DNA from 3 places in the Streptomyces sp. Edi4 genome. Region 3 is predicted to be linked to each of the others. Evidence: riboswitches for the same ligand, from Rfam matches in the RefSeq annotation. Region 3 holds a riboswitch; each other region holds the start of a gene.
The links. A riboswitch is a leader RNA that binds a small molecule or an ion and turns the genes downstream of it on or off. The one in region 3 is predicted to bind cobalamin.
Positions count from the first base shown of each region.

Region 1: it holds a riboswitch for cobalamin, as region 3 does, so the genes downstream of both, ABR738_RS15900 (ABC transporter substrate-binding protein) here and ABR738_RS27145 (ribonucleoside-diphosphate reductase subunit alpha) in region 3, are expected to answer to the same signal.
Region 2: it holds a riboswitch for cobalamin, as region 3 does, so the genes downstream of both, nicT (Nickel transporter NicT) here and ABR738_RS27145 (ribonucleoside-diphosphate reductase subunit alpha) in region 3, are expected to answer to the same signal.

Region 1 covers NZ_JBEJGY010000004.1:3,029,324-3,032,591, forward strand. Annotated here, with positions in the region: gene ABR738_RS15895 (FecCD family ABC transporter permease) at 1-308, opposite strand, end outside; gene ABR738_RS15900 (ABC transporter substrate-binding protein) at 367-1,341, opposite strand; cobalamin riboswitch at 1,380-1,505, opposite strand; gene ABR738_RS15905 (M67 family metallopeptidase) at 1,574-1,996, opposite strand; gene ABR738_RS15910 (amino acid permease) at 2,082-3,268, opposite strand, start outside.
Region 2 covers NZ_JBEJGY010000004.1:2,153,820-2,157,087, reverse strand. Annotated here, with positions in the region: gene ABR738_RS11810 (Gfo/Idh/MocA family protein) at 1-230, shown strand, start outside; gene ABR738_RS11805 (ArsC/Spx/MgsR family protein) at 238-600, opposite strand; gene ABR738_RS11800 (hypothetical protein) at 719-1,000, shown strand; gene ABR738_RS11795 (ArsR/SmtB family transcription factor) at 1,041-1,430, opposite strand; cobalamin riboswitch at 1,621-1,823, shown strand; gene nicT (Nickel transporter NicT) at 1,852-2,958, shown strand.
Region 3 covers NZ_JBEJGY010000004.1:5,507,299-5,510,566, reverse strand. Annotated here, with positions in the region: gene mctP (monocarboxylate uptake permease MctP) at 1-1,095, shown strand, start outside; gene ABR738_RS27150 (Uma2 family endonuclease) at 1,157-1,741, opposite strand; cobalamin riboswitch at 1,855-1,983, shown strand; gene ABR738_RS27145 (ribonucleoside-diphosphate reductase subunit alpha) at 2,110-3,268, shown strand, end outside.

The DNA of each region.
Region 1 (3,268 bases), 2.5 Mb from region 3:
CCGGCGGAGGCTCCGCTGGAGACGCCCAGCAGGAAGGGGTCGGCGAGCGGATTGCGCACGAGGGCCTGGAGGGTGGTGCCGATGACGGCGAGACCGGCGCCGGTGACCGCGCCGAGCACGACCCGGGGGGCTCTGACCTCCAGCACGATGGTGCGGTGGGGGCCGGGTTCGGCGGCGCCGGTGACGATGGCCCACACCTCCCCCGCCGGTATCCGTACCGATCCGAGCGCGAGCCCGGCGGTGGCGCCGGCCAGGAGCACGATGGTGAGGCCGCCGAGCAGCGCGAGGTAGCGCCGGCGGGGGGTCATCGGCGGCCTCCTTCTCGACCGGCCGGACGGGGCGGCGGGCCCGCGCGGTGGCGCCCCCTCATGCTCCCGCCCCGAGCTGCGCGGCCAGCTTGGCCACCGCGTCCGGGGCCCGTACGCCCGTCACCATGTCGGACAGCGCGAGGACCGCGAAGCTGTTGTTCTTGACGGCGGGCACCGAGGCGAGCGCCGGGTCGTCGCGCAGGCGCTTCTTCTTGGCCTCCACGCTCGTGCCGCCGTAGTCCAGGATGAGGATGGTTTCCGGCGCGCGGGCCACCACGTCCTCCCAGCTCGCGTCGCCGAAGGAGGCCGTCTTCAGGTCGTCCGCGAAGATGTTGCGTCCGCCCGCCCGCGTCACGATGTCGTTGCCGATGCCCTTGCCGCCGGCCGTGAACGCCGTCTTGTCGCCGCTGTCGTAGACGAACACCGGCACCGGCTCCCGGCCCGAAAGCGCCGTCCGCGTACGCTCGTTGGCCTCCTGGGCCGACCGTATCCACGCCTGGGCCCGCTCGGGCACCCCGAAGGTGCGGCCGACCTCGGTGACCTCCTCATACACGTCGTCCATCGTGGTCGCGCCGGCGCGGGGGCAGTTCTCCACGTTGAGGCGGGTCTTGATGCCGCTCTTGGCGAGGGCTTCGCGGCTTCGGCCCTCGCCCGCGGCGAAGGCCGAGGCGTAACCGCCGTAGACGTAGTCGGGGTCGGCGGCCAGGAGCTTTTCGTAGGAGGGGTACTCGGCGGCCAGGACCGGGACCGAGCGGTAGGACGCCTCGTACTTCGGCAGCACCTTGTCGTCCAAGTAGGCCGTCCCGGCAAGGGACTTGGCGAGGCCGAGCTCCAGCATCACCTCGGTGGCGTGCTGGTTCATCGTCACGGCCCGTTTCGGGGGCGCGGTGAAGGTGGTGCGCACGCCGCAGTTGGTGACGGTGTACGGGAAGCCGGAGGCCGTAGCGCCCGTGGCCTCGGGCTGCGGCCGCGTCGTGCACGCGGCGAGCGGGAACAGCAGGGCGGCGGCGAGTGCCGCGCGGCGCCAGAGCATGACTGCGCTCCTCCAAGGGGATTTCCACGTCCCCTGTCGATGGGAGAAGGCGGCAGGTCAGTTCCTGGCTTCCGGCTCCGAGGGGGTCCCCCGGGGCCGGTCACAGTGGCGGGACCGTGCCGGATTCGCACCGGCTTCCTGGGTCCTGCCGCCCGATGATCGAAATTTCGTACGGACAGTATGCGCGAATTTCGATCGGTACGCGCCATCCGTCACGGCGCCCGGGTACGACTCAGTAGGCCTCGACGACCTTGACGTCTTCCTCCGTGATCACACCGTCCACGATCCGGTACGAGCGGAACTGGAACTCGCCCGCGCCGTCCGTGTCCGCCGTGGACACCAGGACGTAGTGCGCGCCGGGCTCGTTGGCGTAGGACACGTCGGTGCGCGAGGGGTAGGCCTCGGTCGCGGTGTGGGAGTGGTAGACGATCACCGGCTCCTCGTCGCGGTCGTCCATCTCGCGGTAGAGCTTGAGGAGGTCCTGCGAGTCGAACTCGTAGAACGTGGGCGAGCGGGCCGCGTTCAGCATGGGGATGAAGCGCTCGGGGCGGCCGGTGCCGGCCGGGCCCGCGACCACACCGCACGCCTCGTCGGGGTGGTCGGCGCGGGCGTGCGCGACGAGCTGGTCGTAGAGGGCCTGGGTGAGGGTCAGCATGTCGGCAAGGATAAGCAAAGGGGCCGCCGCGTATCGAGTGTCGATACGCGGCGGCCCACATGGTGAGAACGTGCCGGTCAGCGGCTCAGTCGCGCTTGGCGAACGCCTTGTTCTCCGGGTTCTTGGCCTTGAGGACCAGGTAGGAGACGCCCAGGATCAGGGCCCACAGCGGCGCGCAGTACAGCGAGACGCGGGAGTCCTTGTCGATGCCCATCATGACGATGACCATGCCGATGAAGAGCAGCGCGAACCAGCTGGTCCACGGGGCTCCGGGGGCGCGGAAGGTGGACTGTGGCAGTTCGCCGCGGTCGGACTTGGCGCGGTAGCGGATCTGGCAGACCAGGATCATGATCCAGGCCCACATGCCGGAGATGGTGGCGAAGGAGACGACGTAGTCGAAGGCCTTGCCGGGCGCGACGTAGTTGATCCAGACACCGACCAGCATGAGCCCGGCGGAGACCGAGGTGCCCACCAGCGGGGTGCCGCTCCTGGTGAGCTTGGTGAAGACCTTGGGGCCCTGGCCGTTGAGCGCGAGGTCGCGCAGCATGCGGCCGGTGGAGTACATGCCCGAGTTGCAGGAGGAGAGCGCGGCGGTCAGCACGACGAAGTTGACGATGCCCGCGCCGACGCCGAGGCCCATCTTCTGGAACGCGGCGACGAAGGGGCTCACGCCGGGCTGGAACTCGTGCCACGGGACGACCGAGAGGATCATGATCAGGGCGCCGATGTAGAAGACGGCGATGCGCCACGGCACGGTGTTGATGGCCTTGGGCAGCGTCTTCTCGGGGTCCTTGGACTCGCCCGCGGTCACGCCGACCAGCTCGACGGCGAGGAAGGCGAACATCACGATCTGGAGCGTCATCAGCGTGCCGCCGATGCCCTTGGGGAAGAAGCCGTGGTCGTTCCAGAGGTTGGCGACGGTGGCGGTGTCCGCGGCGTCGGAGAAGCCCACGGTCAGGATGCCGGCGCAGATCAGGATCATGCCGACGATGGCGGTGACCTTGACCATGGAGAACCAGAACTCCAGCTCGCCGAAGAGCTTCACGGAGATGAGGTTCACGGCGTACAGGATGAGCGTGAAGATCAGGGCGTACGCCCATTGCGGGATGCTGCCGTGGGTCCAGAAGGACATGTACTGGGCGGCCGCGGTCACTTCGGTGATGCCGGTGACGACCCAGAAGAGCCAGTACGTCCAGCCGGTCACATAGCCCCAGAACGGGCCGATGAACTCGCGGGCGTACTCCGAGAAGGAGCCCGAGACGGGCCGGTACA
Region 2 (3,268 bases), 3.4 Mb from region 3:
TCAGCTTCACCGCGCCCGAGGCCGCCGCGGGCGTCGAGGTGACGCTGACCGGCGCCGATGGCGTGGTGACGATGCCCGGCTGGGGCGGCGCGCTCGACGCGTTCGCCGCCGCGCTCGACGCGCTCATCGAGTCGGCCCGCACCGGGACGCCGCACCCCTGCGACGTACGGTACGGAGCGCGCGTCACCGAGCTTCTGGCCGACGCGCAGGCCCAGCTCGACGGGGCCTGAGGCGGCGCTACTTCCGCGTCAGGGCGTCGCGTACGGCGTCGTCGGTGCGGCCCACCACGGCCGTGCCGTCGTCCGCCGTGATGATCGGGCGCTGGATGAGCCGGGGGTGCTCGGCGAGCGCCGTCACCCAGCGCTCGCGGGCGTCCGCGTCACGCGGCCAGTCCTTGAGGCCCAGTTCCTTGGCGTCGGGTTCCTGGGTGCGTGTGATGTCCCACGGTTCGAGGCCGAGCCGGTCGAGGACGGCCCGGATCTCGTCCGGGGACGGCACGTCTTCGAGGTAGCGGCGCACCGTGTAGTCGGCGCCCTCCGCGTCGAGCAGACTCACCGCGCCGAGGCACTTGGAACAGGCCGGGTTGATCCAGATCTCCATGCCCGCGAGAGTACCCGCAATACGTCCCCAAAGCGCCGCTGGCCAGGGCCGATTGTCAGTGGTGCCCAGTAAAATCGAGGCAGTAAGTGAGGGTTCCCGACTGCTCAGGAGGATGCCCATGACCGCTGCCGTACTCACCTCGCGCGCTCCGAAACAGCTGTCCCTCGCGCCCCTTCGCAAAGTGCCGCTGCCCGCCGGGCGTCCGCGCGCGTGGTACGAGTCGCACAACCGGCGCCTGAAGGCCATGCGCCTGGCCATCGCGCTGCTCGACACGGGCGTCTACCGGCCCGAGCAGGCGCCCGACCGCACGATACGGACCGTCGCCGCCCTCATCGGCGTCCACCCGCCGTCGGAGACGACGTGCCGGATGGTGCGCGCGCTGATCTACGACGGCCGCTGATCACCGGCGGCGGCCGGTCCGTCGCCGCGCCCGGTCCCGGTCATGCCGTCGAGGCGTGGCCGGGGCCGGTCCCCGAGGGCGTCATCGCGTACTGGTCCAGGAGGCGCGCGGTCGCCTCGTCCACCACCCGGTAGCGCACCACCCGCCCGTCCTTCTCGCCGGCGACCGCACCGGCGGCCCGCAGCAGACGCAGTGCCTGCGAGACGGCCGGGTCGCGCATGCCGGTCGCGACGGCCAGGTCGGAGACGGCCAGCGGTCCGGCCCGGCGCAGCGCGAGCAGCAGGGCGAGCCGGTTGGGGTCGGCGAGCAGCGAGAAGCGGTCGGCCCAGGCGCGTACGCGCGTGGGGTCGCCGATCGCGGCGATGGCGTCACACACGCGGTGGCCGTCGATGGTGCGGTGGCCGGCGCGGTCGGCGGGGACGAGATGCATACCGGCATCCTCGCAGGAGCGCGGTGCGCGTCCGAGCCCCGGGCCGTGCGCGTCCGAGCCCCGGGCGGTGCGCGTCCGAGCCCGGGTCCGCCCGGGGGCCCGGTCTTCACGAGGCCCGGCTGCGGCGGACGCGCCGTGTGATCTTCGATACCTGCACAGCTGTGCAGCTGTGCGGGCAACTCTCCAGCGTCTAGGGTGACCTGGCCGTGGTGTTCGGGAAGACCGGTGGGAAACCGGAGCGGCCCTCGCCACTGTGATCGGGTTCCCCCGTCAGTTCTACGGGGGAGCAGCCGTCCCCTCGCGGGCCACTGGCCAGGATCCACCTGGCTGGGAAGGCCGGGGCGGTCGCACCCACCCGTCAGCCAGGAGACCGGCCGCGGCATCTCACGAAGTGATCCACGAGGTGCTGGAGCGTGACCGCATGACCCTGTCCACCCCCACGTCCGCCGAGGCGGGCGCCGTCTCACCGGCCTTCCACTGGCGCCGCGAGGACACCGTCCGCACCGGCCTGTTGCTCGCGGTGATAGCCGCCCTGCACGTGGCCGCGTTCGGCATCCTCTTCCTCCTGGTGGCCCCCGCGCACTACGCGGTCGGCACCAAGACGTACGGCATCGGCCTCGGCATCACCGCGTACACGCTCGGCATGCGGCACGCCTTCGACGCCGACCACATCGCCGCCATCGACAACACCACCCGCAAGCTGATGGCCGACGGCAAACGGCCGGTGTCCGTTGGCTTCTGGTTCGCGCTCGGCCACTCCAGCGTCGTCGTCATCATGGCGGCCCTGGTGGCCGGCGGCGCACAGCTCGCGGGCACCCTGATGAACGAGGACTCCAGCGCGCACAAGGTGCTCGGCCTCGTCGGAACCACCGCGTCCGGATCCTTCCTCTACCTCATCGCCGCGCTCAACCTGGTGGCCCTGTTCGGCATCCTGAAGGTGTTCCGCGCGATGCGGTCGGGCGCGTACGACGAGAAGGAGCTCGAAGCGCACCTGGACTCGCGGGGGTTCATGAACCGCGTCCTGGGCCGCTTCACCAAGTCCATCTCGCGGCCGGGCCAGATGTTCCCGCTCGGCTTCCTCTTCGGCCTCGGCTTCGACACCGCGACCGAGGTCACCCTGATGGTCATGGCCGGCACGGGCGCCGCCGCCGGACTGCCCTGGTACGCCATCCTGTGCCTGCCGCTGCTGTTCGCCGCGGGGATGAGCCTCTTCGACACGCTGGACGGCACGTTCATGAACTTCGCCTACCAGTGGGCGTTCTCCAACCCCGTGCGCAAGGTCTACTACAACCTCACCATCACCGGCCTCTCGATCGCCGTCGCGTTCTTCATCGGCACCATCGAACTGGTCGGCGTCGTCCACGAGAAGTTCGACCTCACCGACCCGGTCAGCGGCTGGATAGCGGCCCTGGACCTGGACAACGTGGGCTTCGTCATCGTCGGCCTGTTCGTGGTGGTCTGGGCGGCGGCGCTGGCGTACTGGCGGCTGGGGAAGGTGGAGCAGAAGTGGGCGGGGTCCAGGGTTTGAGGGTGCTGTAGAGGGCGCCGGCGTACCCCTGCCGCGCCGCGACGCCCGTGAGGGTGAGGACGCGGATCCGGGTCCTCGCACCCCCACGGGCGTCCATTCACCTCCGCGACGCTCAGCTGAGCTGCTGGAAGGCCTCCCACCCCCCGCTCCCGACGGCGGTGCCGGAGCCCACGCTGTTGTCGTAGAAGTACAGCTTCGCGTCGTCGCCGCTCGACCAGATGTCGGGCTTGCCGTCGCCGTTGGCGTCAGGGGCGGCGGTGAACAGCGGCCGGTAGGCGGGGGCCCCAGCGGCTTCGCTTTATGCCGTGGG
Region 3 (3,268 bases):
ATCGCCTTCGCGGTGCTCGCCGCGTACACCTACTCCTCGGGCCTGCGCGCGCCCGCGCTGATCGCCTTCGTGAAGGACGGTCTGATCTACCTCGTCATCGCGGTGGCGATCATCTACATCCCGATCAAGCTGGGCGGCTTCGACGCCATCTTCAGCGCGGCGCAGCACAAGTTCGCCGGGCCGCCCGGGGGCAAGCCGACCGGGGCGCTCGTGCCCGGCGAGAAGAGCCAGTGGACGTACGCCACGCTCGCGCTCGGCTCGGCGCTCGCGCTGTTCATGTATCCGCACTCGATCACGGCCACGCTCTCCTCGCGCAGCCGCAACGTCATCCGCCGCAACACCACGATCCTGCCGCTGTACTCGCTGATGCTGGGCCTGCTCGCACTGCTCGGCTTCATGGCGATCGCGGCCGGCGTCAAGGTCACCAACGGGCAGCTCGCCATCCCGCAGCTCTTCGAGGACATGTTCCCCGACTGGTTCGCGGGCGTCGCCTTCGCGGCGATCGGCATCGGCGCGCTCGTGCCGGCCGCCATCATGTCCATCGCGGCGGCGAACCTCTTCACCCGCAACATCTACAAGGACTTCATCAAGCCCGACGCGACGCCCTCGCAGGAGGCCAAGGTCTCCAAGCTGGTCTCGCTGGTGGTGAAGGTCGGCGCGCTGGTCTTCGTCCTGACCATGGACAAGACCGTGGCCATCAACTTCCAGCTCCTGGGCGGCATCTGGATCCTCCAGACCTTCCCGGCCCTGGTCGGCGGCCTGTTCACGCGCTGGTTCCACCGCTGGGCGCTGCTCGCGGGCTGGGCGGTGGGCATGGTCTACGGCACGCTCGCCGCGTACGGGGTGGCCTCGCCCACGCAGAAGCACTTCGGCGGCTCCTCCAAGGAGATCCCGGGCATCGGCGAGATCGGCTACATCGGCCTCACGGCGTTCGTCCTGAACGTGGTGGTCACCGTGGTCCTCACCTTCGTCCTGCGCGCGGTGAAGGCCCCCGACGGCGTCGACGAGACCTCGCCGGAGGACTACACGGCGGACGCGGGCGACCCGGGCGTCGCAACCGAGCTGCCGCCGGCGACGGCGGGGGCGGCGCACTGAGGTTCCGCTGAACGACGAAGGGCCGTGGCACCCGGGGTGCCACGGCCCTTCGTCGTGTGGGTCAGCGCACCCAGTCCTTGAGCTGCTCGGTCTGGAGGGTGATCCCCACCGGCTCGGGAAGCTCGATGTCCCGGCCGAAGGGGAGGGTGCGCACCGACGCGTACCGGTGGCCATCGGGCTCGCTGTATACGGAGACCTCGCACGCGGCCCGGTCGATCAGCAGATACAGGGGAATGCCGGTCTCGGCGTAAGCCTGCGGCTTCTCGACGTGGTCACGACGGTGCGTGTCGGAGTCCCACGAGGTCACCTCTACCACCATGAGGATCGATTCGGGGTCCACCCAGTCACCCTGTCCGACGAAGGCGTCGGATGGCGCGAGCGCCCCGCCCGGGATCGCTCGCCCCGCCCGGTACTGCTGAGCCTTGATCCCCTGCCCCGGATGCAACCACAGCTCCGGCCGATGCTGTACGCAGATGCGCGTGAGCCACTGGATGATCCGCCCGTGGTCCCCGTCCGGCATGGCCTTGCTCCTGATGACCCCGTTGATGAATTCGAGCCGCGTCCCCTCCCTCTCACGGGCGGCTATGCGCGCGACGGCCTCGAAATCCTCCGTCAGCATGTGGGGCCGGTCAGTCGTCGCGGTCATGTCGGCTCGCCTCCTTCAGGGCTCTGTCACCGACGATAGCGGAGGCCCCTGACAGTCGGAGGCGGATCGACCGACGACACAACATGTGGGGGGCGCCACCCACAGCGCCCCCCACATGTATGCTCGTCCTCGCTGTCGCCGCAGGGGAATCCGGTGCGAATCCGGAACTGTCCCGCAACGGTATGACTCGTACGGATACGTACGGGCCGAGTCCGACAACCTGCCGACGGCGCTCCCGGTTCGACCGATCCGGGTGCCAGACGTCCGGGCCTCGCGGTTGGGCCGGTGGACGACGCGCTGAGGGCTGCCCCGACGCGCGCCGACGCCTCCCCCGAAGGCCCCGTGCCGAGCGAGGGAGTGCCCCCCACGTGACCATCGCCCCAGCGGATCCCGCTTCAGCGATCACCGATGAGCTCGCGGATGCCCCCGGGACCGCGCTGCTGCGGACCCTGACCGAGTTCACCGCCGACCTCCCGGACACCGACCCGGGCCGGGTCGCCGCCGCCGCGCTGCGGGGCCGCAACGCCCGTTCCGACGCGGCCGAGCTGCGGGAGCTGGCCACCGAGGCGGCCGCGGGGCTCATCTCCGAGGACCCGGCGTACTCCCGACTCGCCGCCCGCCTCCTGACGGTCACCATCGCCGAAGAGGCCGCGAGCCAGGGCGCTGTGTCGTTCTCGGCTTCCGTGGAGACCGGTCACCGCGAGGGTCTGATCGCCGACCGCACCCTCGCGTTCGTCCGCGCCCACGCCGCCCGCCTGGACTCCCTGGTGGACGCCGCGCTCGCCGACGGCGCCGACGACCGCTTCGGCTACTTCGGCCTGCGCACCCTCTTCTCCCGCTACCTGCTGCGCCACCCGATCACCCGCAAGGTCGTCGAGACCCCCCAGCACTTCATGCTGCGCGTGGCGTCCGGCCTCGCCGAGGACGAGTCGGCGCGCGCCCTGGACGAAGTGGCGTCCCTGTACGGCCTGATGAGCCGCCTGGACTACCTGCCGTCCTCCCCCACGCTCTTCAACTCCGGCACCCGACACCCCCAGATGTCGTCCTGCTACCTGCTCGACTCGCCGCTGGACGAGCTGGACTCCATCTACGACCGCTACCACCAGGTGGCGCGGCTCTCGAAGCACGCGGGCGGCATCGGGCTCTCCTACTCCCGGGTGCGTGGGCGCGGTTCGCTGATCCGGGGCACCAACGGCCACTCCAACGGCATCGTCCCCTTCCTCAAGACCTTGGACGCCTCGGTGGCCGCGGTCAACCAGGGCGGCCGCCGCAAGGGCGCGGCCGCGGTGTACCTGGAGACCTGGCACTCCGACATCGAGGAGTTCCTCGAGCTGCGCGACAACACCGGCGAGGACCAGCGCCGTACGCACAACCTGAACCTCGCGCACTGGATCCCCGACGAGTTCATGCGCCGCGTGGAGGCCGACGGCGCCTGGTCGCTGTTCTCGCCGGCCGACGTGCCCGAGCTCGTGGACCTGTGGGGCGAGGAGTTCGACGCCGCATACCGCAAGGCCGAGGCCGCCGGGC